2 regions of the Pseudomonas sp. LBUM1644 genome follow, and region 2 is predicted to be linked to the other one. Evidence: riboswitches for the same ligand, from Rfam matches in the RefSeq annotation. Region 2 holds a riboswitch; the other holds the start of a gene.
The links. A riboswitch is a leader RNA that binds a small molecule or an ion and turns the genes downstream of it on or off. The one in region 2 is predicted to bind cobalamin.

Region 1 (15,328 bases), 850 kb from region 2:
TCCGCCCCACCTTGATCTACCTGGGACGCCACAGCGCAACTGCCGAATCCCTGCTGCTGGGCATCGCCGCCAGCCAGTCTGCCCTTGGTACCGCGTTACATGATCGTCGTGGACACGGCCTGTACCGAATCGCCGAACCCCGCCACCAGGCACTTTGGGATCACTACCTCGCACTGGACCCGGAACGCGCGAGCCTCGTGCGCGGCCTGGCAAGCCAACATGCGTTCCTGAGTGGTCCGCACCTCGAGTTGACCGTCAACCTGCGTTACGCCACTGCCATCGCCTGGCTGCTGGTAGAAGAACAGAACACCCAGCTCCCCGAAGCCGATGATCTGCTGGGTATGGCGCGCATCTGGCGCCAGACCTTTCAGCCTCAAGGACGACTCAGAGACTTCACCTACGCCTGGCAAACCTGTGTTTCACCGCTGAATCAGGTCGCCTGCTGATCCACCATTTTCACAAGATCGCACAACAGGTCGCGAATCTGGTCGGATTGTCCTACAAAACCGCTCTAAATCAAGCCATACAGCCTATAGCGCTGGGACGAAAATGTTGGTAATTTTCGCCCCGGTGATCACCAGGAGTTCTAATAATGAAAAAAGTAATGCTCAAAACCACCCTTAGCCTCGCCGTTACCTTGGCATCCACCCAAATCTTCGCAAGTGGCTTTGCCCTGAACGAACAAAGTATCAGCGGGATGGGGTCAGGTTTTGCCGGGCGATCTTCTTCTGCCGACGACGCATCCACCGTTTTTGGCAACCCTGCCGGCATGGCTCGCCTCAAGCGCGAACAAGTGACCGGTGGTGTTGCGTTTATCGACGCGCACACTGACATCAGTGATGCCAGCTCCCGCCCGAATAGTGGTACCAACAAAGGTGACATGGTCCCTTTCATGGGCGTGCCCATGGGCTACTACGTAAAGCCAATCGATGACCAGTGGGCAGTCGGTTTCGGCGTCTACGCTCCGTTCGGCCTGGTGACCGACTACGAGAACGGCTTCGCCGGCAAATACTTCGGCACCAAAAGCGAAGTCAAAATCGTGACTCTGCAGCCAACCGTCAGCTACGCCTTCAACGACAAGGTGTCGATCGGTTTCGGTCCGACCATCAACCGTATCGACGGTACCCTGGAATCGAACCTGTCGCTGAGCCCAAACCCAGCCGCACCGGACGGTCAAGTCAAAATCAAGGGTGACGACACTGCGCTGGGCTACAACATCGGTATCCTGGTTCAAGCCACCGACTCCACTCGCGTTGGCCTGACCTATCACTCGAAAGTGAAGTACAAGCTCGACGGTGACACCAAAGTCAACTACGTCGGCCTCGCTGCCCTGCGTCAGAGCCCGAACCAGAAGTATGACGCTTCGCTGGATATCACCACGCCTGAGTCGGTCGACTTCTCGGTCACTCATCAGCTGGACGACCAGTGGACCCTCTATGCAGGCAGCACCTGGACTCGCTGGAGCCGCCTGAAGGAAATCAGCGTCGAGAACAGCGGTGTTCCTGCTGGCCTGAACCCCCTGTTCGGCACTATCACCGAAGAACAGAACTGGCACGACACCTGGGCTCACGCCATCGGTGCTTCCTATCAGTTGAACAAGCAGTGGGTATTGCGTACCGGTTTCTCCGTTGACCAGGCACCGACCAACAACGAAAACCGCTCCCCACGCATCCCGACTGGTGACCGCAAGGTATTCAGCCTGGGCGCCGGCTGGAGCCCGACCGACGACCTGACCATCGACGTAGCGTACTCGTACCTGCGCGAAGAGTCGGTCAAGGTCAACGACAACAACGGTGCTCCTCGCAACCAGAGCTACAACGCCAAGTATGAAAACTGGGCAAACGGTTTCGGTGTTGGCGCGACATACCGCTTCTGATGATTCACGGCGAACCTGAACCCCTCGCCGCCTGAATTGAAAAAGCCCCGCTCTCTTGTACAGAGGCGGGGCTTTTTAGTGGGCGTCGATCAGGGGGTGGAAGCCAATGGCGGCGACGCCAGGGCCTTCTCCACCGCAGCGATGAAGTCCGGATCATCGGGTTTGGTCAGGCTGGAGAAACTGGCGATCACTTTGCCCTGGCGATCGACCACGTACTTATAAAAATTCCACTTGGGTGCGCTGGACTGCTTGGCGAGGATCTTGAACAAGTGAGTCGCCTCATCGCCGCGGACTTTCTGCGGTTCGGTCATGGTAAAGGTCACGCCGTAGTTCACGTAGCAGACCTTGGCCGTTTCTGCGCCGTCCTTGGACTCTTGCTTGAAGTCATTCGACGGAACGCCGAGCACCTCCAGCCCCTGGTCCTTATAACGTTGATTCAGCGCCTCAAGGCCTTTGAACTGAGGGGCGAAGCCACAGAAGCTCGCCGTATTGACCACCACCAGCGGTTTACCCTCAAACCGTTGGCACAGGTCGATGGTTTCTTTGGCGCGCAGCTTGGGTAACGAGCCCTGCAAAAGGTCCGGGCACTCGGTTGCCTGAGCCAGCCCGGTAAACGCTACCAGTAACGCGGGAACTGCCAACCAGCGCATCAGCATGTCGGTGCTTCCTTGAGATATCGTCAAAAACGAAATTACTCGCCCTCATACCCTGCTAGCAAGCACCCATGCCCAATTGCATCAATGCCAGCCCGCCCCGCTGCCAACCCCACCACGCCAAGGCCAATAGCAAGGCGCATCCGGCTGCTACAGCAAGGCGCGACCAGAGACTGCTCATGCGACACTCATGCGGGTGTCCAGCCGCGCCACTGGCTGCTCACGCACCGGCCAGTTGAGGGCCGCGGCCACCAGGCTCAAGACAATCGCTACGTGCCAGATCAAGTCATAGCTCCCGGTTCTGTCATACACCACCCCGCCCAACCAGCCGCCGAGGAACGATCCGAGCTGGTGGAACAGGAAAACAATCCCACCGAGCATGGACAGGTTTCGCACACCAAACAAGGTCGCCACAGTGCCGTTGGTCAAGGGCACGGTGGACAGCCACAAAAAGCCCATCGCCATGCCAAACAGGTATGCAGTGGTGGTCGTCACCGGCGCCCAAAGGAACAATCCGATGACCACCGCCCGCAGCAGATACAGGCCGGTGAGCAAACGCGGCTTGGACATCCGCCCGCCGAGCCAGCCGGCCGTGTAAGTCCCGAAAATATTAAACAGCCCGATCAGCGCCAGCACCGTGGTGCCCACCGTCGCCGGGAGATGCTGATCCACCAGGTACGCCGGCAAATGCACGCCGATGAAGACCACTTGGAAACCGCAGACAAAAAAACCGAACGCCAGCAGCCAGAACCCCGAGTGTGAGCACGCCTCGCGCAGCGCTTCGGACAAGGTCTGTTCATGGCCGAGCACGGGCAATGGCGTGTCCTTGAGCATGCTCACCAGTGGCACGATCAGGGCCACCAGCAGGCCCAACACCAGCAATGCCGCGGACCAGCCGAGCCAGCCGATCAGCCCCAGCGTGCCCGGCAGCATCGCGAACTGGCCGAAAGAACCGGCGGCGCTGGCGATCCCCATGCCCATGCTGCGCTTTTCCGGCGGCACTGCGCGGCCGACCACACCGAGAATCACCGAGAACGAGGTGCCCGACAGCCCGAGACCGATCAACAGACCGGCGCTCAGGGACAAGGTCACGGCCGAATCGGACATCCCCATGCACACCAGGCCCACTGCATACAGGACGCCACCGACCAGCACGACTTTCGCCGCACCGAAGCGGTCGGCCAGCGCACCGGTGAACGGCTGCGCCAGGCCCCAGATCAGGTTCTGCAAGGCAATGGCAAACGCAAACGTCTCACGCCCCCAGCCGAACTCGGCACTCATCGGCGCCAGAAACAGTCCAAAACCATGTCGAACGCCCAAAGACAACGCAAGGATCAGCGCACTCCCCACCAACACCCAACCGCACGTACGCCACATCGATGTCATTCTTATTCTCCGGTAGCGGGTATATACCCGCTTAAGATCGAGCAAACCGGCATCAAGCCAGTTCGTCCAGCAGTCTCAACAAGGTTTTGCGTTTCTCGGCGCCCAAGCGATCAATCAATCGCTGCTGCGCCGCTTCCCACGCCGGCAATGCGGCTGCGAGCCGTTCAACACCGGCCTCGGTAAGGATCACGATGCGATTGCGCATGTCTTCGCCCTCGACCAGCATCAGCAAGCCTTCACCTTCCAGCACGCGCAAATTGCGCCCGAGGGTGCTGCGATCCAGGCCCATGGCCTCGGCCAGGGTGGAAATACTCGGTTGGTCAAGACGCTGCAGATTGCACAGCAAAGAATACTGGGCAACGTTGATGCCGAAGCCGTCGAGAGCGCCGTCGTAATGCCTGCTGACGCCACGAGCGGCGCGACGCAGGTTGATGCATAAGCATTGGGAGTCGAGCATGGTGCGTGTATATACCCGCGAGTGTGTTAAATCAAGTTACAGGGATTATTGAAGTGTCTGGCAGACCGCCTTCGCGAGCAAGCCCGCTCCCACATTTGATCGGCATCGAACACAAAATCCATGTCCGCTGGAGATCTAATGTGGGAGCGGGCTTGCTCGCGAAGGGGCCAGCCCCCCCATGGACATCAGGTCAACGCCAGCCCCACCAACACCGCCATTTCCAGCAACTCCAGCAACGCCCCCGCCGTGTCACCCGTGGTGCCACCCAATCGCCGCAGCATCACCTGCCGCAACCAGACAAAAACAATCGCCGCCACCCCAAGTGCCCATACAGCGCTGAAGCCCGCAATCAGAACACAGGCCAACGCGCCGGCCGCCAACACCCATTTGCCAGCCAAACGCGGAAGATGATCGGCCAACGCCTGTCCCAAACCCCCGGCACGCACATAAGGCGTGGTCAGGAACAATCCCAGCATTGCGCCGCGGCCAATCAAAGGAACGATGATCAGGACGACCGCGTTCTGCTGCTCGATCAACGCCAGCAACGCGGCGAACTTGAGCAGCAACACCAGCACCAGTGTCACCACCGCGATCGGACCGCTGCGCGGGTCTTTCATGATGATCAACGTGCGCTCACGGTCGCCGAACCCGCCGAGCCATGCATCGGCGCTATCGGCCAGGCCGTCCAGGTGCAGCGCACCGCTGAGCAACACCCACACGGTCAGCAATAACGCCGCGTGCAGCAGCAACGGCGTGCCGAGCAACAGCCAGTTCAACGCCCACAAGATCCCGCCAAACAGCAGCCCCACCAGCGGATAAAACAGCAGCGACCGCCCCAACTCCTGAGGCGTCGGCATGCCCGGCAGGCGAACCGGCAGACTGCTCAAGAATTGCAGGGCGATCCAGAACGGGAACATGATCAGCGCACTTCCTTGAGAATGACGCCGGTCTCGACGCTCACCGAAAACAGCGCACCATGGCCGACTTCAACGTTGAGCAACTGCTCCCGGGGCAATCCCCGCGCCTGCGCCAACAATAAACGCATCACACCGCCATGACTGATCAGCAACACCCGCTCGCCGGCATAGGCCGCCTGCAAGCGCCCGACCGCCGCCAGCACGCGCGCCGAAAAATCCTCGACCGGCTCACCCTGAGGCGGCGTAAACGAATAGGGGTCAGCCCAGAACAACCCCAATGCCTCGGCATCGGTTTCCATCAACGCGACCGCACTGTGCCCTTCCCACGCGCCGAAGTGCAGCTCTTGCAAATCCTTCTCCAACTGCACCGGCAACCCCAGTTGCGCACCGAGTTCTTGTGCGAACCGCGCGCAACGCTGCAACGGCGAGCTGACCAGGCGATCCCAAGGTCCCTGCTCGATCACCGCCGCACGCATCTGCGCCCACCCCTTGCCGGTCAGCGCATCGTCGAGGCTGCCACGCAAGCCGCCGCCGAGTTCGGTTTCGCCGTGGCGTAACAGATCCAGGCGCAAGGTCATGCCGGGCGATCCGCCACCGCGGCTTCGGCAAAGGTTGCCATCTGCCCGTGAAGGTCGCAGGCCAGACGCAGCAGCGGCACGGCCAGCGCAGCGCCGCTGCCCTCACCCAAACGCAGGCCGAGATCCAGCAACGGTTCGGCGTTCAGGGTTTCCAGCACATGGCGATGACCCGGCTCCGCGCCGCAATGACCGAACAACAGCCACTGACGGCATTCAGGGTTCAAACGCACCGCCACCAACGCCGCGACGCTGCAAATGAAACCGTCTACCAGCGCCGCGACACCTTCCTGGGCACAGGCCAGGTACGCGCCCACCAGCGCGGCGATTTCAAAACCGCCGAGGTTGAACAGGGTGCGCAACGCATCGCCGCGCTGAGCGCTGTGCAAGGCTAAGGCGCGCTCGATGACCTCGGCTTTATGACTGACCCCCGCCGCGTCCAGCCCGGTGCCCGGACCGGCCAGATGCACCACCGGGCAATCGAGCAAAGCACACGCCAACGCGCTGGCCGACGTGGTGTTGCCAATGCCCATCTCACCCCCGATGAACAACTGCGCGCCCGCCGCGATAGCGCGCTGCACGCTGTCGCGACCGGCCTGCAAGGCGCGTTCGCCCTGGGCAGGCGTCATCGCCGGGCCTTGCACAAAATTCATCGTGCCCGGGCCGATATTCAGGTGGCGCACGCCGGGCAGGTTCAACGTCGGCGTGACCGTACCAAGGTCCACCACTTCCAGGGAGGCTCCGAGCTGTCGCGCTAACACGCTGATCGCCGCGCCGCCGTTGACGAAGTTGTGCAACATCTGCCCGGTGACTTCCTGTGGAAACGCCGACACCCCTTCGGCGACCACGCCATGGTCACCGGCAAAAATCGCGATCCACAGCTGATCCAGACTCGGCTTGACCCGCCCCTGCAACCCCGCCAATTGCACCGCCATCGACTCCAGTCGACCGAGGGAACCGGCCGGCTTGGTCAACTGCAGTTGACGGGCCTGCGCCTGTTCGACCGCTTGGGCATCGACTGGCTTGCACGGGTTCAGCCACCAGGATTGAGTCATAACGCAGTTCCTTTCAAAGTCAGGGGCAGGCCGGCGACGGTCAGGATGACTCGCTGACAGCGCTCGGCCAAAGCTTGATGCAGCCAACCGGCTTCATCGACATAGCGGCGAGTCAATTCGCCCAGCGGCACGACACCCATTCCGGTCTCGTTGCTGACAAAAATGATTTCTCCCGGCAACGACGCCAGGCAATCGAGCAATGCATCGCGCTCGACCGTCAGCCGCTGGGGATCGTCGAGCATTAGCAAGTTGGTCAACCACAGGGTCAGGCAATCCACCAGCAGGCAGCGCCCTTCGCTGGCGCTTTCGCGCAGCACGCGGGCCAGTTCCAGCGGCTCTTCGATCAACGCCCATTCGGCCGGACGACGGGCGCGGTGATGGGCCACCCGTTCGCTCATTTCACCGTCGAGGGGTTGGCTGGTGGCGATGTAGGTCACGGCCAGCGTGCTGTCGGACGCGAGTTTTTCGGCCAGGCGACTTTTGCCGGAGCGGGCGCCGCCGAGGATCAGTTGCAGCATGGTTCATTCCTTTCAAATGTGGGGTGTCGCCAATTCCGTCTTCGCGAGCAAGCCCGCCCCCACATTGGGTCTCCAGTGAACATAGGATTGGTGTTAGGCGCCAATCCAATGTGGGAGCGGGCTTGCTCGCGAAGAGGCTGGACCAGTCACCTCATAATCCGCAGAGTTCACGCAACAGCCGCGTATCCAGATGCTGTTCCACCAGATCCGCCAGCCGCTCGATATCACGCTCGCGCAACGCGTGGTAATCGACTTCCTGCACAGCCTGCAAACCCGCCCAGCGCAACAACGCGCTGCACGCGGTCGGCGACTCGAACAACCCATGCAAGTACGTACCGAAAATCTGCCCGTCGACACTTTGCGCACCGTCGCAGCGACCGTCATCCAGCTGCACGGCGGCGTTTTCCAACGCCGGCCCGGTGGTCACGCCGGCGTGAATTTCGTAGCCGCTGACTTCAGCGTTTTCCAACGCCAAATGCCCGCGCACATTGCGCAATTGCTTCTCTTCTTCGAGCTGCGTTTCGAACGCCAGCAACCCCAGGCCGGCACTGGAACCCGGCGCGCCTTCAAGGCCCAACGGGTCATGCACCTGCTCACCGAGCATTTGCAGGCCACCGCAAATCCCCAACACTTTGCCACCGTAACGCAGGTGACGGGCAATGGCGCTGTCCCAGCCGCTGGCACGCAGGTAAGCGAGGTCGCTGCGCACGCTTTTCGAGCCGGGGAGAATCATCAGGTCCGCGGGCGGAATCGACTGACCAGGGCCGATGAATTGCAGGTCCACTTGCGGGTGCAGGCGCAGCGGATCGAAATCGGTGTGGTTACTGATCCGCGGTAAAACCGGCACCACCACTTTCAGCACTTGCGCAGCCTTTTCGGTCTGACGCTGGTCGATGCCGTCCTCCGCTTCCAGATGCAGATCCATCACGTAAGGCAGCACGCCGATCACCGGTTTGCCGGTGCGCGCTTCCAGCCAATCCAGGCCCGGTTGCAGCAGGGCGATGTCACCGCGAAAGCGATTGATGATGAAACCTTTGACCCGCGCCTGCTCGCTCGGCGACAACAGTTCCAGGGTGCCCACCAAATGCGCGAAGACGCCGCCACGATTGATGTCGGCAATCAGCAACACCGGGCAATCGACGGCTTCGGCGAAGCCCATGTTGGCGATGTCACCGGCGCGCAGATTGATCTCGGCCGGCGAGCCGGCACCTTCGACCATCACCACCGGATACGCTGCGCTCAACCGTTGATGGGAAGCCAGTACCGCTTGCATCGCGATGGCTTTGTAGTCGTGGTAGGCGACAGCGTTCATCGTGGTGACGGCGCGCCCATGAATGATCACCTGGGCGCCGGTATCGCTGTTGGGTTTGAGCAGTACCGGGTTCATGTCGGTGTGCGGTTGCAGATTGGCCGCCTGGGCCTGCACCGCTTGCGCACGACCGATCTCGCCACCGTCCGCCGTCACCGCGCTGTTGAGCGCCATGTTTTGCGGCTTGAATGGCACGACACGCACGCCTTGGCGCGTGACCCAACGGCAGAGCGCCGTCACCAAGGTGCTTTTACCGGCGTCGGACGTCGTGCCCTGCACCATCAGCGTAGTCATTGTGCTTCCCCGGCGTAGGCATCGAACGCTTGTGCGAGGCGAGCCCATTCGGCTTCGTCGCCGGGCAAGCCAAAACGCAGGCTGGTGTTGTGGGTGAACAACCGCAGCAGGATGCCGCGTCGGGCCATGAACTCATGCAGATGTTCGGCGCGGTCGGTTATCAGCCATTGAAACAGCGCGCAACCGCCCTGGGGTTTGAAACCGTGCTGCTCAAGCAGCAGCGCCAGGCGTTCACTCGCCTGCGCGGTGCGCTGCCGTTGCCGGACATGCCCTTCGGTATCCAGCAGGCACGCCTGGCCGACCACACGGGTCGGGCCGCTGACCGCCCATGGCCCCACTTGTTCGGCCAGCAATTTGAGCAACTTGCGCTCGGCCAGCACAAAGCCTAGCCGCACACCGGCCAGGCCGAAAAATTTGCCGAAGGAACGCAGCACAATCAAACCCACCTGATTGGCAATAGGTGCCAGGCTCAGTGCTGGCGTGTTGTCCATGAACGCCTCGTCCACCACCAGCCAGCCACCGCGCTGGGCAAGCCGCGCGTGCCAGTCGAGCAAGCGACTCGGGGGCAGGCTCAGGCCGGTGGGGTTGTTCGGGTTGACCACCACCAGCACGTCGAGGCTGTCGAGATAAAAGTCGACTTCCTGCTCCAGCACTTCACGCACGATGTAGCCATTGCGTCGCCAGGCTTCGGCGTGTTCGGCATAACACGGCGACACTACGCCGACCTTGCCGGCCCGACGCAAACGCGGCAGCAACTGGATGGCCATTTGCGAACCGGCGACTGGCAACACCTGCACGGCACCGTAGTAGTCGCAAGCGGCCTGCTCCAGACCGTCATCGGTTTCCGGCAAACGCGCCCAGGCCCGCAACGCAATCTCCGGCACCGGAAACGGCCAAGGCGCGAGGCCGCTGGACAGGTCGAGCCAATCGGCTTCGGCAATGCCGTATTCGAGCGCCGCTTTACGTAACCGACCACCGTGCTCAAGCATAAAATTCTGCCCCCACGCAGAGAATCAGCAGCCATAACCATACGCCGCGCTGGACCAATTGCCAGCCACGGTCGATGGAGTCGGCATCCGCCGGCACGCCTTCGCCCAGAGACGGACGCTGGTGCAGTTCGCCGTGATAAATCGCCGCCCCACCCAACTCCACGCCGAGTGCACCGGCACCGGCCGCCATCACCGGACCGGCATTCGGACTGTCCCAGGTCGGGCCCTGGCTGCGCCAGCATTTGAGTGCCAATCGGGTTTTGCCCAGCAGCGCGTAGGTCAATGCCACCAGGCGCGCCGGAATGTAGTTGAGGACGTCGTCGATCTTTGCCGCGGCCCAGCCGAAACGTTCAAAACGTTCGTTGCGATAGCCCCACATCGCATCCAGCGTATTGCTCAATCGGTAGAGCACCACGCCGGGCGCGCCGGCCACCGCAAACCAGAACAGCGCGGCAAACACTGCATCACTGCCGTTTTCCAGGACCGATTCGGTGGCCGCGCGGGCGACTTCGGTTTTATCCAGTTCGCTGGTCTGACGGCTGACCAGATACCCCACGCGCTTACGCGCTTGTTCCAGGTCATCGCTGCGCAAGGCTTTGGCCACCGGCTCGACGTGCTCGCCGAGACTGCGCATGCCGAGGGCGCAATAAAGGGCGAGAATCTCGACGATCCAGCCGACATAGGGCGCCCAGGAAAGTGCTGTGGCCAGCAACGTCAGCGGCAGGACGGCGAGCACCCAAGCGGTGACGCCATGACTGCGCCAGCCGCGACCGCCGCTGTTGAAACGCTGTTCGATGCGGTCGGCAAACCGGCCGAACGCCACCAGCGGATGCCAGCGTTTGGGTTCACCCAGCAGCGCATCCAGCGCAACCGCGGCGACACTCAACAACGCCACACTCATTGACTCACTCCCCAATAATTCTCATACAACAATTCGCTGAGCGGACGCGCCTCTGCCCAGCCTTCGAGCACCAGCATCGGCGCTGGATAGAATTCCTTGACCGGTCCCAAACAGAGAACGGCCAGCGGTTTGGCGCCGGCTGGCAAACCCAGCAGGTCTGCCAGGGCTTGCGGTTCGAACAGCGAGACCCAACCCATGCCCAGTCCTTCGGCGCGGGACGCCAACCACAGGTTCTGGATCGCGCAGGACAGCGAGGCCATGTCCATTTCCGGCAAGGTGCGGCGGCCGAAGACATGTCGCTCGCGATCGTCCATCAGCGCAGCGACCAGCACTTCGGCGCAGTCGCTGATGCCCTCGACCTTGAGCTTCATGAATTCGTCGGTGCGCTCGCCGAGGGCTTCGGCGGTACGAATACGCTCCTCTTCCACCAGCCACTGGATCTTGCCGCGCAGGGCTCGGTCACTGATGCGAATGAAGCGCCAGGGCTGCATCAGGCCGACGCTCGGGGCCTGATGTGCGGCTTCGAGCAGGCGCCGCAGCAGTTCGGGTTCGACCGTGCCGCCGCTGAAGTGACGCATGTCGCGGCGTTCGGCGATGACTCGGTAAACCGCTGCGCGTTCGGCTTCGGAGAATGCGTTGTCGGTCATGGCCTCTTCGCGAGCAAGCCCGCTCCCACAGGGTTTAGGTGATCCAATGTGGGAGCGGGCTTGCTCGCGAAGGCGGCCTCAAGGTCAGGCGCAAACAGTGCGGCAATCGCCGATGGATTCGACGGAAAATAAAAATGCACATAAGAGGCCGTCATCCGCCCCTGACGATAAACCGCCTCCGCCCCGCGCCCACCATTCGGGCTCAACCCTCGAGCAATCGGCTCAAGCTCGGTGCTGGTCAGTGAATGGTGATAGGTGTGCCCGCGCAACGAGCCTTCCGGCAACTCAACCGCCTGCAAGGCCAACGCGGCGAGGCGCTTTTGCATCACCGCATCCCCCGTCAGCAAACCCACCAACTCAGCGCGAGTGCCTTCGACATCAGTCAATGAATCGAGCAGGTACAACATGCCGCCACACTCCGCCAGCAGCGGTTTGCCTGCGCCATGGTGAGCGCGAATAGCGTCGAGCATCGAGCTGTTCTGCGACAGCGCCACATGGTGCAATTCCGGATAACCACCGGGAAGATAAAGGCTGTCAGCCTCCGGCAACTGCGCATCACGGATCGGCGAGAAAAACAGCAACTCGGCGCCCATGGCTCGCAGCAAATCCAGGCTTGCGCCGTAGGTGAAGGCAAACGCTTCGTCACGGGCCACGGCAATCCGCACACCGGCCAGCAAAGGCTCGACAGCGATCACATCCGGGGCGGCAAATTCCACTGCCGGTGGTAGCGCGACTTCACAGCTACTGGCCAAGGCATCGGCTGCTGCATCGAGGCGCACATCGAGATCGTTCAACTCACTGGCCTGGACCAGACCGAGATGGCGGCTCGGCAATTCGATCCCGGTTTCCCGCGACAACGCGCCGTACCAACGCAAGCCTTCGGTCAAACTGCCTTCGAGCAATTGTGCGTGACGCAAGGTGCCGACGCGGTTGGCCAACACGCCGGCAAACGGCAAGTCCGGCTGATACTTTGCAAGCCCCAATGCCAGCGCACCAAAAGTCTGGGCCATGGCGGTGCCGTCGATCACACCGAGCACCGGCACACCGAAGTGCCGCGCCAGGTCAGCGCTGGACGGCGTACCGTCGAAGAGGCCCATGACGCCTTCGATGAGGATCAGGTCCGCCTCACCGGCGGCTTCCCACAACAGCCGACGACTTTCCTGCTCGCCGACCATCCACATGTCCAGTTGATAGACCGGCGCACCGCTGGCGCGCTCGAGAATCATCGGGTCGAGAAAGTCCGGGCCACATTTGAACACACGGACCTTGCGCCCCTGATTGCGATGCAAACGGGCCAGCGCAGCAGTGACGGTGGTCTTGCCCTGGCCGGAGGCCGGCGCGGCTATGAGAACCGCCGGGCAATGACGTGGTTGATTCACAGTTCGACGCCTTTTTGCGCTTTGATCCCGGCCTGGAACGCGTGCTTGATCACGTCCATTTCGGTGACGGTATCCGCCAGTTCGATCATTTCCGGTTTGGCGCCGCGACCCGTGACGACAACGTGCTGCATCGGCGGACGGGCCTGCAAATCGCTGAGCACCATATCGAGGTCGAGATAGCCGTGTTTGAGCGCGATGTTCAATTCATCGAGCACTACCAGGCCGATCGACGGATCGCGCAGCAATTGCTGCGACACGGCCCACGCGGCTTCGGCGGCAGCGATATCACGCTGGCGATCCTGGGTTTCCCAGGTAAAACCCTCACCCATCACATGAAAACGCACCTGCTCCGGAAAGCGCCGAAAGAACAACTCTTCGCCGGTGCTGTTGCGCCCCTTGATGAACTGCACCACGCCGCACTGCATGCCGTGGCCCATGGACCGGGCGAGCATGCCAAACGCCGAGCTACTTTTGCCTTTGCCGTTGCCGGTCAGCACCAGCAGCAGGCCGCATTCATTCGGGGAATTGGCGATGCGTTCGTCGATCACGGCCTTTTTGCGCTGCATGCGCGCCAGATGGCGTTCGTCACGATCGGGGGTATCAGTCATGGGGGAGCTCTCCGTTGAGGCTGGAATAACGGCGGGCAGGCACAAGAATAGACGGCAAAAAGCCTGGCATCGCCCACCGTGATGCCGCTGGATGAGTCAGGCCGGTCTCCGGGCTCATGAGCGGCGATACGCCTGACTGCGCGCCTTCCCATGCCGACAATCGACACAGTGGCTCAAGGCGCAGTCTTCACTCATTTACCGTTGCGGGGGCAGCGCCGGGATCGTGGCTCGTCATTGTGAAATGAGCCCACTCACCGGCTTCCCTGTTTCACTCTGTCGACCAGGGTCACAGAGCACCTGAAACAAGCCGCGAAGGTTAGAGTGTTGGGGGTGGAGCGTCAATTGAAGACAGAACGCTGGCGAACGATATACTGCCGCCGGTCAATCGGCCGACGTCATTGTTGTGCCACGCTGCCAGCAATGATATCAAAGAGCCACAACCTACAATCAAAATAACAAGGGTGAGCAACATGCAAGGCATGATCATCAGCAATCCGAAGCTGGAATTCCTACGCCCGGTGCTCGAACGCTGGTTTGACTGTATCGACCGTTACAACGCCGTGCGCGGCGATAACGACACCCCGTACTGGTTCGATGAAAAAGCCAACCTCGGGCTGCTTTCCGCAGCGGCCTGGATGGCGGAAATGGTCACGCTGCAACAATCGCCGACCCGCAAACAGACCGAAGAAGGCGAGCGCAATGGCCGCGCCGACCTGTTTATCGCCACCGCGGAAGAACGCGCTTACCTTCAGGTCACGCAGCGCTGGCCGCAGGTCAACAGCCTTCACCTGACCCAGGCCCTGATCGACATCACCAGCGACGCGAAGAAAATCAGCTATGCCAGCGACCTGAAACTCGGTTGCCTGTTTGTCGCGCCGCAAAAAGCCCAGCATGGCGCAAAGCCGGAGGAACTCCAGGACATGGTCGACGACCTGCAGAAGGAACACAGCTGCGCCGTCGCCTGGTATTTCCCCTACGCCTACCGCAAGTTGCGCAATGAAGCAGGCAACTATCACCCGGGCATTGCCGTGCTGTTCAAGGAAGCCCGCGGCTGACCTGTTGAACCTTCGAACCTTTCAGCTCCTCTATGAATAGATAAGGCATTCATAGGGAAAACCAGCATGCGTAAGCCCCAGCTCGTTCTCGTCATCGCGCTCGCCGGAGGGCTCGCCGCCTGTGGTGAAACCTCCAGCCTGCAAGTTTCCGACGGCACCGGCCCGTCGCCCAAACTGCCAGAACCCAACAAAACTTTGTTGCCGACCATGAACATCGCCCCGGCGGTCGGCTGGCCGGCCGGCGCAACCCCCACGGCCGCCACAGGGACTCAGGTGGCGGCTTTTGCAGAAGGCCTCGACCATCCGCGATGGCTCTACGTGTTGCCCAATGGCGACATATTGGTAGCCGAAACCAACGCACCGCCGAAACCCGATGACGGCAAAGGTGTTAAAGGCTGGGTCATGAAAAAAGTCATGGGCCGCGCCGGTGCCGGCGTACCGAGTCCGAACCGCATCACGTTGCTGCGGGACACGGACCATGACGGCATCGCCGAAACCCGCACGGTGTTCCTGGAAAACCTTAACTCGCCTTTTGGCATGACCCTGGTCGGCAATGATCTGTACGTGGCCGACACGGACCGCTTGCTGCGTTTCCACTATGAAAGCGGCGATACAACGATCAAGTCGCAACCGGTCAAAGTGGTCGACTTGCCGGGCGGCACGCTGAATCACCACTGGACCAAAAACGTCATCGCCAGCAAGGACGGCA
Region 2 (15,328 bases):
GGCCGACGGCGAGGCCGGCCTGCTGCTGACCGGTAACGTGATGATCGACCGCCGCGCCATGACCGGGCCCGCGGGCGTAGTGCTGGAAGACGATCGCCACCTTGATCGCTTCCGCCAATGGGCAACGATTGGCCGCTCCGGCGGGGCGCAGTTCTGGGTGCAGCTTAACCATCCCGGCCGCCAGACCATGGCCAACCTCGGTCAGCAGGCGTTGGCGCCTTCGGCGGTGGCCCTGGATCTGGGCGGGTTTTCGAAGCTGTTTGCCGAGCCCAAGCCCATGAGCGAGCGCGATATCGAAGAGGTCATTCAACGCTTCGCCACCAGCGCCGCGCTGGCGGAAAAAGCCGGGTTCACTGGCGTACAGATTCATGCCGCACACGGTTACCTGATCAGCCAGTTTCTCTCGCCGCTGACCAATCGCCGTACTGATCACTGGGGTGGGTCCGTGGAAAATCGCGCGCGCCTGCTACTGGCGGTGGTCAGCGCCGTGCGTCAATCAGTGTCGCCGCAGTTTTGCGTCGCGGTGAAGCTCAATTCCGCAGACTTTCAGCGCGGCGGCTTCGATGCCGATGATGCGCGGCAAGTGATTGAGTGGCTCAACGATCAGCCGCTGGACCTGCTGGAACTCTCCGGCGGCAGTTACGAAGCACCGGCCATGCAAGGCGAGGCACGGGATGGCCGGACGCTGGCGCGCGAGGCGTATTTCCTGGAGATGGCCGGCGAACTGGCCAGTGTGGCGCGCATGCCGGTGATGGTGACCGGCGGGATTCGACGCCTGGCGATCGTCGAACAGGTGCTGGACAGCGGCATCGCCATGGCCGGGATCGGCACCGCGCTGGCGCTCGAACCGCAGTTGGTCAAACACTGGCGCGAAGGCCGCAACAGTCATCCGCAATTGCCGCCGATCCGCTGGAAACGCAAGCCGCTGGCCGCACTGGCGAGCATGGCGGTGGTGAAGTTCCAGCTCCATCGCCTGAGCCGCGGGCGTCAGACTCGGCCAGGGGTTTCGGCGCTGCTGGCGTTGATTCTGGATCAGGTGTACATCGCTCGGCGGACTCGACAATACCGACAGGCGATGGGCAAGTAAGATCAAAAGATCGCAGCCTTCGGCAGCTCCTACAGGAGTACGCATGCTTCTGTAGGAGCTGCCGAAGGCTGCGATCTTTTCGATGCACTACATATCATCGATATGCCGATAATCGGCTTGTAGTTCTAATGCCAACTGCTTCGCACGTCCCAACCGGATCGGCCCACGCTCGATGTCGATCAACAGCCCCGGGCAGTCGAACGCGGGCAACATCGCCCAGTCCTTCAAACGGCCATCGGTAACCAACAACAGTCGCTGCTTTTCCGCTGGAAAGCGCTTCTGCCGAGCCCCCAACCAGCGCCCTGCCTCGCCCAGCGCCGCCAGTAACGGCGTGCCGCCGCCCGCGCCCAATCCATCGAGCCAGTCGCGCAAACCGGCGGACGCTTTCAACCCTTGCACCTGCCATTTCGGCGTGTGGCCGCTGGCCGTGAGCAAGGCCAGGCGTGCGCGCTGGCGGTAGGCGTCGTCGAACAATTGGGCCAGCAAACCCTTGGCATCGCTTAATGCTTGATGGCGCCGCGTCGAGGCCGAGGCGTCAACGATTACCAGCCACAGTTCATGGGGCGAGCGGGTGCGCAGGTGAAACAACACATCCTCGCGCTGACGCGGGCGGCCGTTAAGCAAGGTACCGGGCCAATTGACCGAGCCGCTACGCGCGGCGTGACGCTTGCCCTGCTTGCCGTTATCCAGCCGTCCGGCACGGGGCCTGGCATCCGCCCCCGCGTCAGATCGAGGGCGAATGCCTAGGGCTTTTTTGGCCAGCTCGGCACTTCACGTCGGGCGCCGACCGGCAGCGTCTGGGCCGGCATTTCGCCCCATTGGCCCTGACCTTCGCTGGGGCTGGCGGTTTGATTGGAGGGCGCCTGGTTCTGTTGCGGTGCAGGTGGCGATTGCTCGCGGCGACGATGACGCAAGGCGAACTCGGCCACCGCGTCGATATCCTCAAGGCTGATCGCGCTCGCCCCTCGCCACGCGGCGTGGGCACGGGCCGCCCGCAACCAGACCAGATCGGCACGCAGGCCGTCGACGCCGGCAGCAAAACAGCGCTCGGTGATCTGTGCCAGTGCGCTGTCGTCGAGCGGGATGTTCGCCAGCGCGCTGCGTGCGTGCTCGCAACGCTCACGCAGCGATTGCTGCTGGTTTTCCCAGTGGGCGCAGAAGGCTTGGGGATCGCTGTCGAAATCGAGGCGACGGCGGATGATCTGGCCACGTTCGGCTGGCGCGGTGTGACCGCTGAGAGCGACGTTCAAGCCAAAACGGTCAAGCAGCTGCGGACGCAATTCACCCTCTTCAGGGTTCATGGTGCCAATCAGCACGAACTTCGCCGAATGGCGGTGGGATATGCCGTCGCGCTCAATCAGGTTGGTGCCGCTGGCGGCTACATCGAGCAGCAGGTCTACGAGGTGATCCGGCAGCAGATTGACTTCGTCGACGTAAAGCACGCCGCCGTCAGCCTTGGCCAATACGCCGGGGGAGAATTGCGCACGCCCTTCGCTCAGGGCCGCGTCAAGGTCGAGGGTGCCGACCAGGCGCTCTTCGGTGGCACCGAGCGGCAAGGTGACGAATTGACCGCTGGCGAGCAGGTCCGCGAGACCTCGAGCCAAGGTCGATTTGGCCATGCCGCGCGGGCCTTCGATCAGTACGCCGCCGATCTTCGGGTCGATGGCGGTGAGGCACAGGGCGAGCTTGAGATCGTCGGCGCCGACCACGGCGGAGAGCGGGAAATGGGGGGTGTCGGTCATTATTAATTCTCGGTCATGGTCGGTGATCTATCAGCTGCAACTCCTCCCCTGTGGGAGCGGGCTTGCTCGCGAATGCGGTGGGTCATGCAATATTGATGTTGCCTGACACGCCGCCTTCGCGAGCAAGCCCGCTCCCACAGGATTCGCGGTGCACTAGCTGTCTTCTTCTATATCGAGCAACAAATTCTCCAGCGCCTCGCGATACTCGCCCGGCTCCTTCCACATCCCCCGTTGCTGCGCTTCGAGCATGCGCTCGGTCATGTCGCGCAACGCATGAGGGTTATGCTCCCGGACAAAATCCCGGGTCGCCGGGTCCAGCAGATACGCATCCGCAAGCAACGCATACTGGTGATCATCGATCAGTTGCGTCGTGGCGTCGAAGGCGAACACATTATCGACCGTCGCCGCCAGTTCAAACGCGCCTTTATAGCCGTGACGCTTCACGCCATCGATCCACTTAGGGTTAGCCGCTCGGGAACGAATCACCCGGTTCAGCTCTTCCTTCAGGGTTCGAATCCTTGGCAGGTCCGGCTGGCTGTGGTCGCCATGGTAACTGGCTGCCGCTTCGCCGCTGAGGCTTTCCACGGCAGCGAGCATGCCGCCCTGGAACTGGTAATAGTCGTTTGAGTCGAGCAAGTCATGCTCGCGATTGTCCTGGTTTTGCAGGACCGCTTGCACCTGGCTCAAGCGCTGGGCGAACTGTTCGCGGGCGGCGGTGCCTTCGTCGGAGCCGCCGTAAGCGTAGCCGCCCCAGTTCAGGTAAACCTCGGCCAGGTCGTCGCGGCTTTGCCACAGACGACCGTCGATGGCGCCCTGCACACCCGCGCCGTACGCACCGGGTTTGGCCCCGAAAATGCGCCAGCCGGCCTGGCGTCTCGCCGCCTCTTCATCCAATCCCGATTGCATCAGCGCTTCACGCTCGGCGCGGACTTTGGCGGCCAACGGGTTCAAATTATCCGGTTCATCCAGCGCGGCAACCGCTTGCACCGCCGCATCGAACAGACGGATCAGGTTGGCAAACGCATCGCGGAAGAACCCGGACACGCGCAAGGTCACGTCCACCCGCGGTCGGTCGAGCAGGCTCAGCGGTAGGATTTCAAAGTCATCGACTCGTTGACTGCCCGTCGCCCAGACCGGACGCACGCCCATCAGCGCCATGGCTTGCGCGATGTCATCGCCGCCGGTGCGCATGGTCGCGGTGCCCCAGACTGACAGGCCAAGCTGAAGCAGGTGATCGCCGTGGTCCTGCAAATGTCGTTCGAGAATCAGGTTGGCCGACTGGAAGCCTATGCGCCACGCGGTGGTGGTCGGCAGGTTGCGCACGTCCACCGAATAGAAGTTGCGCCCGGTGGGCAGCACGTCCAGGCGACCGCGACTTGGCGCACCGCTGGGGCCGGCGGGGACAAAACGACCGCTGAGGGCGTCGAGCAGGCCGCGCATTTCCGCAGGGCCGCAGGCGTCCAGGCGTGGCGCGACGACTTCGCGCAGGTTGTCGATGATGGCGCCTACTTCGGACCAACCTGCCCCCTGTGGGAGCGGGCTTGCTCGCGAAAGCGGTATGTCAGACAAATCAACGTCGACTGACACTCCGCTTTCGCGAGCAAGCCCGCTCCCACAGGGTCCGTGCGTGGCTTGAGATTGATCCAGTGTCTGCGAGATCAATTGTGCGGCGAACAACTCGAGGCGTTCGCGGGTGTCACCGGCGGTGCGCCAGACTTCATCAGCGACGCGCTGCAATTCAGCTGGACGAGGTCCGGCCCATGGCTCGGCCAACGCACAATCCAGCGGATCGAAGCCCAATTCGAACGCCTTGGCCAACGCCCGCAGCAAACTCGATTGCGCCCCACGCCCGTCGCCACGGGGAATCCGCAGCAGCGCCAGCAAGGTATCGATACGCAAGCGCCCGGTCGGCGATTCGCCGAAAATGTGCAGGCCATCGCGGATCTGCGATTCCTTCAAATCGCACAAGTACGTGTCCAGGCGCGGCAGCCAGATCGCCGCATCGGCGTCGCTGTCCAGTTTCTCGTCGAGTTGCAGTTCACGGTCGATGTGCGTATCGCGCACCAGTTGCAGGATGTCGCGCTGCAACTCGCGGGCGCGGCGAGGATCGAGCAGTTGCGCTTCGTAATATTCGTCGGCCAACAGCTCAAGGTTGCGCAGCGGCCCGTAGGTTTCGGCGCGGGTCAGCGGCGGCATCAAATGATCGATGATCACTGCCTGGGTGCGGCGCTTGGCCTGGGCACCCTCGCCCGGGTCGTTGACGATGAAGGGGTAAATATTCGGCAGCGGCCCGAGCAGCGCGTCCGGCCAGCAATTTTCCGAGAGCCCGACGCCTTTGCCCGGCAGCCATTCGAGGTTGCCGTGCTTGCCGACGTGAATCACGCCGTGGGCGCCGTAGGTGTTGCGCAGCCAGAAGTAGAACGCCAGATAGGCGTGTGGCGGCACCAGGTCCGGGTCGTGATAGACCGCGCTCGGATCAACCTGATAACCGCGGGCCGGTTGAATGCCGACGAAGGTCAGGCCAAAACGCAGACCGGCGATCATCATCCGGCCGCCACGAAACATCGGATCGCTTTCAGGTGCCCCCCAGCGATCCATTACGGCTTGACGGTTGGCTTCGGGTAAGGCGTTGAACATCAGCAAATAGTCGTCCATCGCCAGACTTTGCTGACATGGACGCTGGTCGAGGGTGTCGAGATCGTTGCTGACACCACCAAGCAATTGCTGGATCAACGCGGTCCCGCTGTCCGGTAACTCGGCCGGCAGCGGATAACCTTCTTTATGAAGTGCACGCAGGATATTCAGCGCAGCGGCCGGGGTGTCGAGGCCAACTCCATTACCAATGCGACCGTCGCGAGTCGGGTAGTTGGCGAGGATCAACGCGATGCGTTTTTCAGCATTCGGCACTCGCGCCAGATCAATCCAGCGCCGCGCCAGTTCAGCGACAAAATCCATGCGTTCCGGTTGCGGCCGATAACACACGACGTCGGACTGGCTGCGCTCGCTGCGCCACGCCAGATCCTTGAAGCTGATCGGTCGGCTGATGATCCGCCCGTCGAGTTCCGGCAGCGCAATGTGCATCGCCAGGTCGCGCGGGCCGAGGCCTTGTTCGCTGGCACGCCAGCCGGGCTCGTTGTCCTGCGCGCAGATCGCCTGGATCACCGGAATGTTGCGTCGGAACGGCCGCAAGTGCGGCGCTTCGGGGCTGGATTGGGCGAAGCCGGTGGTGTTGAGAATCACGCCGGCTTCGGTTTCATCCAGCAGGTCCTCGACCACCGTCAGGCAGCCGGGCTCTTTCAAACTGGCCACCGCGATCGGCAGCGGGTTCAATCCCGCCGCCTGCAAACGCTGGCAAAAAACATCGATGAAAGCAGTGTTCGCCGCCTGCAAATGCGAGCGATAAAACAGCACCGCCGCCACCGGTTGACCGGCCTGCCAGTCGGCTTGCCAATCGCTCAGTTCAGCGGGGCTTTTGTGCGGGTGGTAGATCGCGGTGCGCGGCAGGGTTTGCGGCTCGGCCCAGGCGTAGTCGCGATCCAGCCAACGATTGGCCAGGCAACGGAAGAAATCCAGAGCATTGCGCATACCGCCCTGACGCAGAAACTGCCAGAGCCGATCCCGGTCTTCAGCGACCACGGTGCTCAAGTCGCTGAGCTCCGGGTCCGGGCGATCATCGCCGGGTACCAGAATCAGCTGCACGCCCCGCTGGGACAGCTCAACCAGCCGCTCGACGCCGTAACGCCAATAGGCGATGCCACCGTGCAGCGAGATCAGGATCACCTTGGCGTGGCGCAGCACTTCGTCGACATACAGATCGACCGAGGCATGGTTCTGCACCTGCATCGGGTTGGCCAGGCGCACGCTCGGGTAATCGTCGGGCAGTTGCTGCGCGGCTTCGGCGAGCAGCGCGAGGCTGGAATCGCCGCTGCACAGAATCACCAGCTCGGCGGGGGTTTGTCCCAGGTCGGCGATGTTGTCATCCGACACGAAACCGCCGGGCTGGGTCCTGAGCAGGTGCATGGGTTAAACGCTGAGCGCAGCGCGCAATTGCGCTTCGAGTTGAGCGGCGTCCAGCTCCTGGCCGATCAACACCAGCCGTGTGGTGCGCGCTTCATCGGCGCCCCACTGACGGTCGAAGTGCTTGTCGAAACGCGTGCCCACACCCTGGATCAGCAAACGCATCGGTTTGTTCGGGATCGCGGCGAAGCCTTTGACCCGCAGGATGCCGTGCTTGACCACCAGTTGGGTCAGCGCGTCCATCAGCAGGCTTTCGTCGGCTTGCGGCAGCTCGATGGAAATGGAGTCGAAGGCATCGTGATCATGGTCGTCATGATCGTCGCCATCGTGGTGATGGTCGTGGTGGCTGTGACGGCTGTCGATGTGTTCTTCGGAACCGGCGCCGAGGCCGATCAGCACGTCCAGTGGCACCCGACCGCTGCTGGCTTCGATAACCTTCACGGCTGGCGGCAGTTCTTCGGCGACTTCCAGGCGAACACGGGCCAGGTCTTCAGGGCTGATCAGGTCGGCCTTGTTGAGGATCACCAGGTCGGCGCTGGCCAATTGGTCGGCGAACAGTTCGTGCAGTGGCGATTCGTGGTCCAGGTTCGGGTCGAGTTTGCGCTGGGCATCGACCTGATCCGGGAACGCGGCAAACGTGCCAGCCGCCACGGCCGGGCTGTCGACCACGGTGATCACCGCGTCAACGGTGCAGGCACTGCGGATTTCCGGCCACTGGAAGGCCTGGACCAGAGGCTTTGGCAGCGCCAGGCCCGAGGTCTCGATGAGGATGTGGTCGAGGTCACCGCGCCGGGCCACCAGCTCGCGCATCACCGGGAAGAATTCTTCCTGGACGGTGCAGCACAGGCAGCCGTTGGCCAGTTCGTAGACGCGGCCGTTGGCTTCTTCTTCAGTGCAGCCGATGGAGCATTGCTTGAGGATTTCACCGTCGATGCCCAGCTCGCCGAACTCGTTGACGATCACCGCAATGCGGCGGCCCTGTGCGTTGTCGAGCATGTGCCGCAGCAAGGTGGTTTTGCCCGAGCCGAGGAAGCCGGTAACGATGGTGACGGGGAGTTTGGCCAGTGTTTTCATCGGATGCCCTTTGGCAAGGTGGCGGGCAAACGGGACGACGACCGCAGCGATTGAACGCGCGGAAGATTTCGCCACCGGATCACCCCGCCCGGTTGTAGTGAGAATTCGTTTCGAGGCAGGTCTCCTGGCTGACGGTGTGCCTGTCGCTAGACTGGCGTTTGCTGCGCCTTCCCGCGGGCTTCAGGGCTGAAGCGTGCAGTGGCGTGGCAGCGAACATCACCGTTCACAGTTGCGGGGGCAGCCGCGGCATCGACCGCGTTCCCTTCTTAGCTTCGGCAATCGCCGAAGAACCTCGAAAGCGCAAGGCTACGCATGGTGTGAGGGCGGGTCAATCGTGACCTGCCGCTACTCCTGTAGGAGCTGCCGAAGGCTGCGATCTTTTGATCTTGTTTTTAAAAAACAAAGTCAAAAGATCGCAGCCTTCGGCAGCTCCTACAGGGGACCAGTCGGGGTTCCGGCATGCAGTTGAGAACCCTTGCCAATTGACGCCCAACCCCCGCCCATGCTCTCCTACGCATCTTGTTACGGGTGCCCTTCACAGGGTGAAACGGGAAACCGGTGAATCATGTGCTTTACTCAAAGCCATGTCAGTCCGGTGCTGCCCCCGCAACGGTAAGCGAGCGAAGAATCAAATCCACTGTGACAGCAGTTCGGCATGGGAAGGTGATTCTTGCAGGTTTCGGCTGACGCCAAAGCCCCTCGTGAGCCCGGAGACCGGCCCGCAACACAAAGTGACGATTACGTTCACTGAATAACAAACCCGCGGTGGGCGGGCGCTGTTTGAATCTCTGCGTGCCCGATTCGCAGGGGTCCTCCATGCGCTCTATTCACCCGCTGACAGACCAGAGGGAAGCGCCATGTCGATCATCAGCAGCACCGACCACAGCACCGCCAGCACCACCACGACCCTGACTCAACGTCTGACCGCCGCCGTGTGTGCGTCAATCCTTGGCGCGTGCCTGGTGTATTTCGCCGGTTTCTCGCACATCGAAGCCGTGCACAACGCCGCGCACGATACCCGACACAGCTCCGCGTTCCCGTGCCATTGAGACCTGCTGACATGATCAAGCGTATTGCGCAAACCGCAGGTTTCACCGGGCTGCTGGCCGCCCTGTTGCTGACCCTGCTGCAAAGTTTCTGGGTGGCGCCGCTGATTCTTCAGGCGGAAACCTACGAGAAGGCCGCACCGGCCGTTGAAGTTCACGAACACGCCGACGCTGCCTTGGCCGGGCACACCCACGATGCCGAAGCCTGGGAGCCGGAAGACGGCTGGCAGCGCGTGCTGTCGACCACTGGCGGTAACCTGGTGGTCGCTGTCGGCTTCGCTTTGATGCTCGCCGGTCTCTACACCTTGCGTGCTCCGACCAAAACTTCTCAGGGCCTGCTCTGGGGCCTGGCCGGTTACGCGACCTTCGTGTTGGCGCCGACGCTGGGCCTGCCACCGGAACTGCCGGGCACGGTCGCAGCCGATCTGGCGCAACGGCAGATCTGGTGGATCGGCACTGCCGCCTCCACGGCTGTCGGTATCGCACTGATCGTGTTCAGCCGTCACTGGCTGATGAAAGTGCTGGGTGCCGCCATCCTGGTGGTTCCACACGTGATCGGCGCGCCACAACCGGAAGTGCACTCGATGCTCGCGCCGGAAGCCCTGGAAGCCCAGTTCAAAATCGCTTCGCAGCTGACCAACATGGGATTCTGGCTGGCCCTGGGCCTGATCAGCGCCTGGTTGTTCCGCCGCAAAAGCGATGGCCAATACCACGCATGACGGATGCCAGCACAGCGCCGACCTTAGTGGTCGGCCTGGGCTGCCAGCGCGGCTGCCCCGTCAGCACGCTGCGCGCGCTACTCGAGCAGGCGTTACAGGCGCATCAAATCGAACTTCACCAGATCAAGGCGCTGGCCAGCATCGACCTGAAGCGTGATGAACCTGGCCTGCTCGAACTCGCTGCACAACTCGAGCTGCCCTTGATGTACTTCAGCAGCGCGCAATTGACCGACTATGAACCGCGACTCAGCCACCGTTCGGACATCGCTTTCGAGCGCACCGGTTGCTACGGCGTTGCAGAAAGTGCCGCCCTCGCCCTCGTGGAACAACTGACACAGGCACCGGCGAAATTGCTCATTTCGCGGCAAAAATATGCCCAGGCGACCCTGGCATTGGCCTGCGCTGCGTAAAATCCCCGATAATCACCACCTTCGATCATGAGCAATCTTCATCTGAAGCCTGCCCAGGCCCTTTTTTCTCACAGGAACCGACGATGACCGTCTACTTCATTGGCGCAGGTCCGGGCGACCCGGAGTTGATCACCGTCAAAGGCCAACGGCTGATTCGCAGCTGCCCGGTGATCATCTATGCCGGCTCTCTGGTGCCCACTGCCGTGCTCGACGGTCATTGCGCCGAACAGGTGGTCAACAGCGCCGAATTGCATCTGGAACAAATCATCGAGCTGATCAAGACGGCCCACGGGAACGGACAGGACGTGGCACGGGTGCACTCCGGTGATCCGAGTCTTTATGGGGCCATTGGCGAGCAGATTCGTTATTTACGTAAACTCGATATTCCGTTTGAAATCATTCCCGGTGTGACAGCGACGGCGGCGTGTGCCGCGCTGTTGGGGGCGGAACTGACCTTGCCGGACGTGTCTCAGAGCGTGATTCTGACTCGCTATGCCGACAAGACTGCGATGCCGGCCGGTGAAGAGTTGGGGAGCCTGGCGCAGCATGGGGCAACCATGGCGATTCATCTCGGGGTGAATCATCTGCAGAAAATATTGGCTGAATTGCTGCCGCATTACGGCGCGGATTGTCCGATTGCGGTGATCCACCGTGCGACCTGGCCGGATCAGGATTGGGTGGCGGGAACGCTGGCGGATATCGCCGGGAAGGTCGAAGCCAAGGGGTTTCGGCGTACGGCGTTGATTTTGGTGGGTCGGGTGTTGGGGAGCGATCAGTTCAGCGATTCATCGTTGTACCGTGCGGGGCATGCGCATTTGTATCGCCCCTAAGATCAAAAGATCGCAGCCTTCGGCAGCTCCTACATGGGGATGCGCTCTCCTGTAGGAGCTGCCGAAGGCTGCGATCTTTTAAAGCTTCACCCATAAAAAAACGGCGCTCACGGGGCGCCGTTTTTTCGTTTCTGCAGCGAACACCTTACTTAGTAGTAGGCGTTTTCTTTCTGCGTGTGGTCGGTCACGTCACGAACACCCTTGAGCTCGGGAATACGCTCGAGCAAGGTGCGCTCGATGCCTTCACGCAAGGTGACGTCCGCCTGGCCGCAGCCCTGGCAACCGCCGCCGAACTTCAGCACGGCGATACCGTCTTCGACCACATCGATCAGGCTGACCTGACCGCCGTGGCTCGCGAGCCCCGGGTTGATCTCGGTTTGCAGGTAGTAGTTGATGCGCTCGTTGACCGGGCTGTCGGCGTTGACCATCGGGACTTTGGCGTTTGGCGCCTTGATGGTCAACTGACCGCCCATGCGGTCGGTGGCGTAGTCAACGACTGCGTCATCGAGAAAGGCTTCGCTGAACGAATCGATGTAGGCAGTGAAGCTTTTCAGCCCCAATGCCGTGTCTTCAGGTTTTTCTTCGCCCGGCTTGCAGTAAGCAATGCAGGTTTCGGCGTACTGGGTGCCAGGCTGGGTGATAAAGACGCGGATGCCAATGCCTGGGGTGTTCTGCTTGGAGAGCAGATCAGCCAGATAATCGTGGGCGGCGTCGGTGATGGTAATAGCGGTCATGGAAACTCCTCGCAGGCTTGGGCGCAGTTTACGCCAATCATCGCGCCGCACAAAGTCCTAGTATTTTTGTCGGGAAAGAGCCGGCGCCGGTTGAGCGGCCGTTTCGCCGTCAATCCAGCCTTTAAGCCACCGATAGCTGCGCTTTTCCACCCATTCGTAACTTGCCCAGGACGCCAGACCGATAGTCGCCGCGCAAACCGCGAACATGACGTAGGGATTCAAGCCGTAGCGTTGTGCGACGAATCCACCGGTCGACAGCACCAACACATGCATCAGGTACACCGAGTAGGAACAATTGCCGAGCAGTTCAAACACCCGGTTGTTCACGAAATGGCGCTCCAATGCGATGCACGCCATGACCAGGACGGCGCTCGGCAAGCCCCAGGCCAGCAATCGTGGTGCCGGCGGCAGCAGGTAAATCGCCATCAGCGCGCCGCCGATCCCCAGCAACGGCAGCCATAACCCCGGTTTGATCCAGCCTCGGCGGTAGACCATGCCGATGGTGATCCCCAGCAGGAACTCATAGACGATATTCGAGCGATAAAACTCGCTGACCCAGCCATAACCCGTCCAGGCCTGGCACACCGCGAACAGCAGCGCCGCGACGATCAGCAGCCTGACTTGCAGGCGGAACAGCAACGCCCAGGCAAACAGCAGGTAGAACAGCATTTCGTAGTTGAGGGTCCAGCCGACATTCAGCGTCGGATATATCCCGTAGCCCCCCGGGTTTTGCGTGGGAATAAACAGCAGCGATAGCAGGAAATGCGACCAATCGACGGTTTGATCCGGCAACACCGGCTGAGCGAACACCACCAGCAGCGCCATCAACACCGTGTACAGCCAGTAAGCGGGGACGATGCGGAACAGTCGATACAGCAGGAAACGCCCCGGTGGCAGTGATTTACCCTCGGTGGACAGGAAAATCACCAGTCCGCTGATTACGAAGAAGATGTCGACGCCCACCGCGCCCTTGTCGATGAACATCTGACCGATCGGGCCACGGGCCCGGAAGTCGAAGAAAATCTGCATGAAATGATGGCAAACCACCGCCCAGGCCGCGATGGCGCGCAGTGCCTGTACTGAGATCAACATGAGCAGACCTCCCGGTTGCAAACCCGCAAATCACCGCAGATCCCCTGTAGGAGCGAGCTTGCTCGCGATGGAGTATCAGCTAAGCAAGCGTCATCTGACACACCATCGCGAGCAAGCTCGCTCCTACATTGAGGGATTGGCGGCGCTTATAGGTCCGACACCAGCCCATCATCAAAGGTCGATCAAAGATTCTCGTACCGGTTCATGTCCAGCACGCCCTCTTCCATCGGGTCCGTCTCGTGCACGTATTGGCTCAGGTCATGGAAGTAAAACCAGAACTGCGGATGGCTGCGGCGGATGCCCCAACGTTCGACGATTTTATCGAAGCGGTTGGCGTCCTTGGCGTTTTCCATGGCGTCGACGAATGCCGGCACCTGATCGGCCGGAATGTTGAACATGAAGTTCGGATAGCTACTCAGCACGCCCGGAAAAAGGGTCAGGGTGTCGAGCCCCGGCTGATAGCGCAGCGATTCTCCGAGGATGAACGCGACGTTACTATGTGCGCGGTTGCGCAGCAGGCTGTAGATCTCGCGCTTGCCGCTCGCGGTTTCAATACGCAGCATCGTCGCTTCCGGTAGTTGATCAATCACCTTGAGCCCCGCTGCCGGACGCGAAACCAGGCGACTCAGGACTTGTTCGGCACTCTGCAAGTCCGGGTCGATGTTCGGCCGCGAGCAGTATGCGCCGTCGCAACGGTTGATCGGATCGGGCCTGGCGTCGAGGTCGCCGTAAAGGGCCAGCAGTTGCAGGGCGAAATCGCGCTTGGGGTCTTTTTCGTCGAGTTTCAGCGCCGTAGGCTTGTCGTCGTCGATGGCCTCGTAATCGAGCCACATCTTGAACTTGCCGCCGCTCTGGTACCAATCGTCGAGGTAACCGTCCCGGGAATCGGCCGGCATCAGGCGCAAGAAATTCTGCTCGGCACCGTTACGGATCAGATCGAAATACAGACGCGTCTGTGCCTGGTGAGAGACGTTGCCGAATACATCGAAGTTGACCGCCAACTGGTAATAGGTGCGTTCGAGCAGCGGAAAATCGAACAGCCACAGCGTTTGCGGCACGTCTCCGATCAGGCCTTTGTTCACCGAGGCACTGTCGAAATGCCGAAAAACGCTCAGCAACGCGTTGTCATTGCCGGCCCACAACGTTGACCAGCTCGGCGCCGGCGAATCGGCATAGCTGTCTCGGCGCAGCGCCTCGTACTCGTTGCGTTTGTCGCGATAGTCGTGCCACAGGCTCAGGACGCTGCCGACGTCGTCGTTCTGTCCCGGCATGGCCAGCAAGGGGGTGGCCTGGCCGCGATAGATCGGGTCGATGATGTAGAGGTCGTGTTCCGGTGCCTGGAACAGCGCCCAGAAGTTGTCACGGATCACGTCTGTGGCGATCTGGCCCCGGCAAACCGGGCCCCGAATAAACGTGCGCACGAAGTATTCGGCGTTATCGAGCATGAACTGGTAGCGCGCTTGAGCCGGAATGGCTTCAAACGTGGTGAACGGATTCGCCCGGCGCTCCGGCCCGTACCCTGGCAACGCGTTGACCTGCCAGTTGCCGTTATAGAAGAGGCTTTTGATCCGCGCCATTTTCGGCGCGCTGAGCGGATAGGTGATGTGAGTCTTCTGCACAATCACGCCCTGCACCGGCCACAAACGGTAATACACCTGAGTGCCCGGATCGTCGTTTGGCCGCCGGGTGTTGATCAGGTCAATCGGCTGGCCGGTCGGCGTGCGCGAACGCACCCACTGGAAGAAGTGCCCCGGCTCGCCGTCCTTGAAGTACAGATGGGCGAGGAACCAATGCTCGAACAACCAGCGCCCCACCAGGCTTTGCCGCGCGCCCGGCGAATTGAGCAGGTTTTCCCACTGCACCACCTGCAACGCTTCTTTTGCGGAAGGCAACAGGCCTTGCTCATCGATGGGCGCGCCAGACGCCAGCCAGCGCTGCAGCGTCTGGTATTGCTGCTCAGTCAGGCCGGTGACCGCCAGGGGCATGCCTTCCTTTGGATGCGCGCTGGCATAGCCATCGAATTCGGCCGGCATGGCGCACATGTTTTCCCGATTGAGGCCCAGGACAATGTCCTCCGGCAATTTGGCGTTGGGTGTGAGCGGCGTTTTGTGGCCCAACTCCAGCATCCGCGCCATCAAGGCCGCTTGGCTGCCCTGGTTATCGATGACCGGATAGAAACCCTTTTGCTGCCACGCGTGCTTGCCGAAGGCGTCGTAAAACAGCCGGGTCGGTGCAGCGGCAACACTGCGCTCGCCGTCGTAGACCGGAACTTTGGTCGCACCCCGCGCGGCCCCCTCGCCGCTGCCCAGATTGAGCTGACAGGCAGCGTCATTGCACGCATGGCAGGCCACGCACTTTTCAGTAAAGATCGGCTGGATGTCGCGGCTATAGGAAATGCCAGGGGAACTCGTCGGTCCTTGCGCAGCCGCACCGATGCTTAATAGCAGCAAAAAAATGCTGGTGATGAGGCGATACGACATGTCCCTGGTCCTGATCCTGGAAAAACGCAGCGATTCTACCGGTCCGACATCCGCGCCAACATGAACGATATTCATGCAAAACCAAGACATGCTCTAA

Region 1: it holds a riboswitch for cobalamin, as region 2 does, so the genes downstream of both, cobO (cob(I)yrinic acid a,c-diamide adenosyltransferase) here and ACA052_RS16585 (CbtB domain-containing protein) in region 2, are expected to answer to the same signal.

What each region holds. Positions count from the first base shown of each region.
Region 1 covers NZ_CP166812.1:4,521,055-4,536,382, forward strand. The annotation lists gene ACA052_RS20545 (hypothetical protein) at 1-446, shown strand, start outside; gene ACA052_RS20550 (OmpP1/FadL family transporter) at 593-1,876, shown strand; gene ACA052_RS20555 (glutathione peroxidase) at 1,966-2,532, opposite strand; gene ACA052_RS20560 (hypothetical protein) at 2,588-2,710, opposite strand; gene ACA052_RS20565 (MFS transporter) at 2,707-3,915, opposite strand; gene ACA052_RS20570 (MarR family winged helix-turn-helix transcriptional regulator) at 3,968-4,372, opposite strand; gene ACA052_RS20575 (adenosylcobinamide-GDP ribazoletransferase) at 4,558-5,289, opposite strand; gene cobC (alpha-ribazole phosphatase family protein) at 5,292-5,867, opposite strand; gene cobT (nicotinate-nucleotide--dimethylbenzimidazole phosphoribosyltransferase) at 5,864-6,919, opposite strand; gene cobU (bifunctional adenosylcobinamide kinase/adenosylcobinamide-phosphate guanylyltransferase) at 6,916-7,437, opposite strand; gene ACA052_RS20595 (cobyric acid synthase) at 7,589-9,040, opposite strand; gene cobD (threonine-phosphate decarboxylase CobD) at 9,037-10,029, opposite strand; gene cbiB (adenosylcobinamide-phosphate synthase CbiB) at 10,022-10,930, opposite strand; gene bluB (5,6-dimethylbenzimidazole synthase) at 10,927-11,577, opposite strand; gene ACA052_RS20615 (cobyrinic acid a,c-diamide synthase CobB) at 11,574-12,956, opposite strand; gene cobO (cob(I)yrinic acid a,c-diamide adenosyltransferase) at 12,953-13,564, opposite strand; cobalamin riboswitch at 13,647-13,880, opposite strand; gene ACA052_RS20625 (hypothetical protein) at 14,035-14,619, shown strand; gene ACA052_RS20630 (PQQ-dependent sugar dehydrogenase) at 14,686-15,328, shown strand, end outside.
Region 2 covers NZ_CP166812.1:3,672,871-3,688,198, forward strand. The annotation lists gene ACA052_RS16560 (NADH:flavin oxidoreductase/NADH oxidase family protein) at 1-1,087, shown strand, start outside; gene ACA052_RS16565 (vWA domain-containing protein) at 1,175-1,777, opposite strand; gene ACA052_RS16570 (magnesium chelatase ATPase subunit I) at 1,831-2,829, opposite strand; gene cobN (cobaltochelatase subunit CobN) at 2,983-6,849, opposite strand; gene cobW (cobalamin biosynthesis protein CobW) at 6,853-7,920, opposite strand; cobalamin riboswitch at 8,018-8,230, opposite strand; cobalamin riboswitch at 8,430-8,657, shown strand; gene ACA052_RS16585 (CbtB domain-containing protein) at 8,778-8,969, shown strand; gene ACA052_RS16590 (CbtA family protein) at 8,981-9,685, shown strand; gene ACA052_RS16595 (cobalamin biosynthesis protein) at 9,682-10,095, shown strand; gene cobM (precorrin-4 C(11)-methyltransferase) at 10,179-10,925, shown strand; gene nfuA (Fe-S biogenesis protein NfuA) at 11,075-11,659, opposite strand; gene ACA052_RS16610 (acyltransferase family protein) at 11,717-12,751, opposite strand; gene ACA052_RS16615 (fatty acid cis/trans isomerase) at 12,934-15,231, opposite strand.